Pueribacillus theae: one gene and its partner. Each later gene encodes a partner of the first gene's protein in a complex. Links are inferred from orthologs where the notes say so. Each region holds a gene or a part of one and is shown on either strand. Other genes may lie near its edges.

Region 1 (2,889 bases):
GCCTTTGCGATAATCAAATTTCTCAACGGCTTTAATTAATCCCATATTTCCTTCCTGAATTAAGTCCAAGAAAAGCATGCCACGGCCAACGTATCGTTTTGCAATACTGACAACGAGACGTAAATTCGCTTCAGCTAAGCGGCGTTTTGCTTCTTCGTCGCCTTGTTCAATCCGCTTTGCAAGCTCAATTTCTTCCTCTGCTGATAATAAATCAACTCGGCCAATTTCTTTTAAATACATACGAACCGGATCGTTGATTTTTACTCCTGGCGGAACACTTAAATCATTTAAATCAAATTCTTCTTCTTTCTCAGCCTCCTGCAAACTAGGCTCATCCGTATCTTCTATCACTTCGATGCCCTGTTCTTCCAGAAAGTCATAAAACTCATCCATTTGTTCGGGTTCTTGTTCAAATGAAGCGAGCTTCTCGGAAATAGTAGAATAAGTTAAAATACCTGTTTTTTTGCCAAGTTCAACGACTTGTTCCTTTACTTGATCGATGGTTAGATCACCTTCTGCTTCTTGCCGCATTGGATTCTCTGCCATTCGATCCCCTCCTTCCAGACTACTTGAACACTCAATCTATTATGGCAACCCATGTTTATCCATTTTCAAAGCTTTTTTCATTTCGATAATTTCTTTTGCGATTTGGGCAGCTGCAATAAAATCATTTCTTCGCTCAGCTTCATTCTTCTCTTTCACTTTTTCTTTTATACTTAGCCATTTTGGATAAGTTTCAACCGAATGGATATAATCTTGAAGCTCTTCATCGGATAACTCATCATTGAGTTCGATAATTGCCAGCTCTGATGCTGTTTGAAGTACTTGTTTATCATCAATCGTTTCCAATAAAGCACTGACATTCGGAAGATAGCCCTTTTCATAAAAAGCGTAAATATAGGCTGCCAACGCACTGTGCGCTTCAACGTTGAATGAACCGCCAATTGCTTCTCTTACTTTATATGCAACTTCATCGCTTTTCATCATATGGGCTAAAAGTAAACGTTCAGCATTTTGGTAAGCTGGCAAAAGGCGGTTTGCCGCTAAACTTTTCTCTGACTTAGCATTTCTCATATTAAAGTCTTTATCCATTTTTCTTTTCGACTGCAAATAATATTGAAATTGCTGCTTCTTAAGAGCGTCTAGGGAAAGGGAGAATTCATCGGCAAGCTGTCTTAAATAGTGGTCGCGTTCAACCGCCTTTGGAAGACGGCTAATTTCTTGCAGCACTTCTTCGACATAACGAATACGTTCCCCTTCATCCAAAAGGTTTTTCCCACGGCGAAGCGTCTCCATTTTAAAAGACATTTGTGTCGACGCCTGCGCAATGACTTCACCAAGAAATTTTTTTGGACCGTATGTCTGAATATAATCGTCTGGGTCATAGCCATCGGGCATTTTAGCGATTTTTACATAACAACCAGCGCTTTCAAGGACTTCCGACGCCCGGAGAGCGGCTGACACTCCGGCTTCATCTGAATCGTAGCAAACAACTACTGTTTCAGCTGTTCTTCGAATCTGTTTCGCCTGCTCCTCTGTAAGAGAAGTGCCAAGCGTCGCAACCGCATTGGTTACACCGGCTTTCCAGGCAGAAATGACATCGATATATCCTTCAAAGAGCACAGCTTGGCGTTTAGAGCGAATACTTGAGCGCGCCAAATGAAGTCCATATAACGTTTTGCTTTTATTAAAAATCGGTGTTTCCGGGCTATTTAAATATTTCGGTTCGCCTTTTCCAAGGATTCTTGCTCCGAACGCGATGGTTTCGCCTTTCGCGTTTTGGATTGGAAACATGATCCGATTTCGAAAGCGGTCAAACAGTTTACCGTCAAAATTTCGTTTTGATAAAAGCCCGGCTTTTTCAGCATCATCCAAAGAGAAGCCTCTTCTTGCTAGAAAACTTGTTGAAAATTCCCAGGAGTCCGGCGAAAATCCAATTTGAAACGTTTCGATCGTATTTTTGGCAATGCCTCGTTTATCCAAATAAGCAAGTGCGTCTTTGCCAAAGTCTGTTTCAGTAAGGCAGTAGTGATAAAGTTTAGCAAGCAGGCCATGCATCTTTTTCATGGTGTCCAAATGTTTGGAGTTGCCTCCTGCTGGCGCCTGGCTATCAACGTTCTTCGGAACATCGATTCCTGCCTTTTCCGCCAGATGGTGAACGGCCTCCAAAAATGACCAGCCTTCAATATCCATCAAAAAAGTATAAACATTTCCTCCTGCTTTACACCCAAAACAATGAAAAATTTGTTTGTCTGGCGCTACTGAAAACGAGGGTGTTTTTTCACCGTGAAATGGGCATAAACCGAAATAATTTCTGCCTTGCTTTTTGAGCGGAATGTACTCAGAGACAATGTCAACAATGTCAACCGTGCGGCGAATTTTTTCAATCGTTTCTTCAGGAATTCGATTTCCCATTCTATCACCGTTCATTATTCATTACATGCTACGATTCTAAGTAATATGATTCTAGATATATTAGCAAAGTCCTTCTTTTGACAAAATTTTTTCGATCGTTGATAAATCGACTTAAATTTCCAAATTGTATTTTTTGGGATCCTTTTCTTCTTTCCCAAAACGGATGGTTTTTTTGGATAGATGCCACTCGTATTGTTCGTGTACATAATACCCAAAGGTGAAGCGGCATAAACGTTTTCAGGAAGGATAAGAGCGGTCAGGCCTAGATCAATTGTCAAGACAATATCTCCTTTTTTACACGATTGGCGATATATATATCTGCCGCCTCAACGTGGAATCAACGATTATTCAACAGAAACCGATCGAAATTGTTGAGCTGTTTGGTGTGGCAAAATGCGACAAAATCGTTTCTTTTTCACCACTCTTACCCAATAAAAAATCCCGTAAAACGACCGGGCAAGCCTATGCTTCGAC
Region 2 (2,981 bases), on another replicon or contig:
TTTGAATGGCGGCGGCCATCTGACAAATGCAGCGGCACAGCTTGAAGGCGGAACAATGGAAGAAGCCGAAGGGCAGTTAAAACAAATTATAGACGATTATTTTCAAGAGATTGAAGGGGGAGACGACCAATGAAAGTCATATTTATAAAAGATGTAAAAGGCAGAGGGAAAGCAGGCGAAGTGAAGAACGTGGCAGACGGTTACGCCCGCAACTACTTGCTACCAAATAACCTTGCAGTTGAAGCGACAAAAGGCAATATCCAATCGTTAAAAGCGAAGCAACGAAGTGAGGAAAGAAAAGCGGAAGAAGAAAAACAGGAAGCTGAACAGTTAAAAGCATTGCTAGAAAAAACGACAGTTGAATTAAAAGCCAAGACAGGAGAAGGCGGCCGCTTATTTGGTTCGATTACAAGCAAGCAAATCGCTGATGAACTGAAAAAACAAAAAATTAATATTGATAAACGCAAAATTGACTTGGCGGAACCAATCCGTTCCCTCGGATACACAAATGTACCGGTTAAAGTCCATCCAGAAGTGACCGCTGTGATTAAAGTCCATGTTGCCGAAAAGTAGAATGAGGGTGAAGGCGTAAAATGAGTGACTTATTCGCAGATCGAATTCCACCACACAGCATAGAAGCCGAACAGGCCGTTTTAGGTGCTGTCTTTCTTGAACCGGAAGCCTTAATCAAAGCGGGAGAAATCCTCATCCCGGAAGATTTCTACAGACCGCAGCACCAACGGATTTTCAGGGCGATGATTGATCTCTCAGAACGTGGAGAGCCAGTGGATCTAGTGACAGTAACAACAGAACTTCAGAACAAGAAACTTCTTGAAGAAATCGGCGGCGTTTCTTATTTAAGCGATTTGGCCGGATCAGTGCCAACCGCTGCGAACATTGAATATTACAGCCATATGATTGAAGAGAAATCGCTGCTCAGAAGATTAATCCGGACTGCAACCGATATTGCGGCTGACGGCTATGCAAGTGAAGAAGAAGTTGAAAAGATTTTAGATGAAGCCGAAAAAAGCATTCTTGAAGTAGCAAACAGGAAAAATACAGGCGCATTTTTATCCATTAAAGACATCCTTGTAAAGGCGTATGACAACATCGAAATGCTTCACAACCGAAAAGATGACATTACAGGGATCCCGACAGGCTTCATTGAACTCGATCGCATGACAGCAGGCTTTCAAAGAAATGACTTTATCATCGTGGCCGCAAGGCCTTCTGTCGGTAAGACAGCATTTGCCTTAAACATTTCCCAAAATGTCGCGACAAAAACGGATGAAAATGTTGCGATTTTCAGCCTCGAAATGGGCGCGGAGCAGCTTGTCATGCGGATGCTCTGCGCAGAAGGAAATATCGATTCCCAACGGTTAAGGACAGGTAAACTGACCCCGGACGATTGGGAAAAGCTAACAATGGCGATGGGAAGCTTATCAAATGCCGGCATTTATATTGATGACACTCCCGGCATTCGGGTGAGCGACATTCGGGCAAAATGCCGCCGCCTCAAACAGGAAAAAGGCCTCGGGCTTGTGATGATTGATTACTTGCAGCTTATCCAGGGAAGCAGCGGTCGAGGCGGAGAAAACAGGCAGCAGGAAGTGTCTGAAATTTCTCGTTCTCTCAAAGCACTGGCGCGTGAACTTGAAGTTCCTGTCATTGCCCTTTCACAGCTATCCCGCGGCGTCGAATCACGCCAAGACAAACGCCCGATGATGTCAGATATTCGTGAAAGCGGCTGTTTATCATACGAAACGCTTATAACGAGAGCTGATACCGGCGAACAACTAGAAATAGGTTCCCTAGTAGGAGAAACAAATATCCCAGTATTAAGTATGAATGAAGAATTGAAATTGGAAGTTTCATATATAAGTAAAGTCTTTAGCAGTGGTTATAAACAGTTATTTGAATTAAAAACAGCGAGTGGAAGAGTTATAAAAGCCTCAGCTAATCACCCTTTTTATACTTTAGACGGTTGGAAAGCAGTGGAACATCTCCAAATTGGAGAGAAGATTGCTGTTGCTAAAGATAAAAAAGTTGATTGGAATGTGATTGTTTCAATAACTCCCTTAGGAGTTGAAGAGGTTTTTGATGCAACGGTACCAGGCAACCATAACTTTCTAGCAAATGATTTCATCGTTCATAACAGCATTGAGCAAGATGCGGATATTGTGGCATTCTTGTACCGTGACGATTACTACGATAAAGAATCGGAAAATCAGAACATGATTGAAATTATTATTTCGAAGCAGCGGAACGGCCCGACAGGAACCGTCGAGCTTGCATTTATAAAAGAATACAATAAATTCGTAAACTTGGATCGCCGGCATGATGAAAGTGACATACCTCCCGGAGCTTAATAATTTATTAAACAAGACGAGCTTCCCCGCTCGTTTTTGTTAACAAGTTTTTATAATAAATGACGAACAAAATCTTAACTATTGCTATTAATGTTCGTTATTCAATTGACTTTGTTTTTTTAAATTGGTACACTTATTTTGGTTTTGAATTGCATTGATGGAGGTATGTGCTATGTCATCTGTCGTAGTTGTCGGTACGCAGTGGGGAGACGAAGGAAAGGGAAAAATTACTGATTACTTGTCAGAAAATGCAGAGGTCGTTGCTCGTTATCAAGGTGGAAATAATGCGGGACACACGATTGTGTTTAATAACAAAAAGTATAAGTTGCACTTAATTCCATCAGGGATTTTTTATGAAGACAAAATCTGCGTCATCGGAAATGGCATGGTCATCGATCCGAAAGCGCTTGTAGAAGAATTGAGCTATTTGCATAACGAAAATGTAAACACAGACAATTTAAAAATCAGCAACCGTGCCCATGTGATTTTGCCTTATCATATCAAGCTTGACCTGCTTGAAGAGGAGCGAAAAGGCGTAAATAAAATTGGCACAACAGGCAAAGGAATTGGCCCTGCGTATATGGACAAAGCGGCAAGGATAGGCATTCGAAT

Evidence for each region.
Region 2: the proteins of dnaG (region 1) and dnaB are in contact, whole or in part, in a crystal structure (PDB 2R6A), measured with the Geobacillus stearothermophilus proteins. The link is inferred for Pueribacillus theae from one-to-one orthologs. Residues at the interface, in WP_049624496.1 of Geobacillus stearothermophilus: Lys456, Leu457, Leu458, Pro459, Ala460, Asn463, Ala464, Leu467, Leu535, Leu536, Ile537, Ala538, Gln544, Glu545, Asp548, Tyr549, His552; in WP_033016901.1 of Geobacillus stearothermophilus: Ser13, Glu15, Ala16, Gln18, Glu91, Leu92, Asp94, Ala95, Val96, Pro97, Thr98, Ala99, Ala100, Asn101, Tyr104, Tyr105, Ile108.

Annotation. Positions count from the first base shown.
Region 1 is NZ_QCZG01000008.1:13,420-16,308, forward strand. It holds dnaG (DNA primase), read right to left. Parts: upstream 2,416-2,889; coding sequence 586-2,415; downstream 1-585. Other genes in the region: rpoD (RNA polymerase sigma factor RpoD), read right to left, coding at 1-546; DCC39_RS19780 (DUF188 domain-containing protein), read right to left, coding at 2,430-2,729. UniProt on the Escherichia coli protein: RNA polymerase that catalyzes the synthesis of short RNA molecules used as primers for DNA polymerase during DNA replication.
Region 2 is NZ_QCZG01000058.1:10,313-13,293, reverse strand. It holds dnaB (replicative DNA helicase), read left to right. Parts: upstream 1-593; coding sequence 594-2,369; downstream 2,370-2,981. Other genes in the region: DCC39_RS17375 (adenylosuccinate synthase), read left to right, coding at 2,542-2,981; rplI (50S ribosomal protein L9), read left to right, coding at 130-573; DCC39_RS17390 (DHH family phosphoesterase), read left to right, coding at 1-133. UniProt on the Escherichia coli protein: The main replicative DNA helicase, it participates in initiation and elongation during chromosome replication. Travels ahead of the DNA replisome, separating dsDNA into templates for DNA synthesis.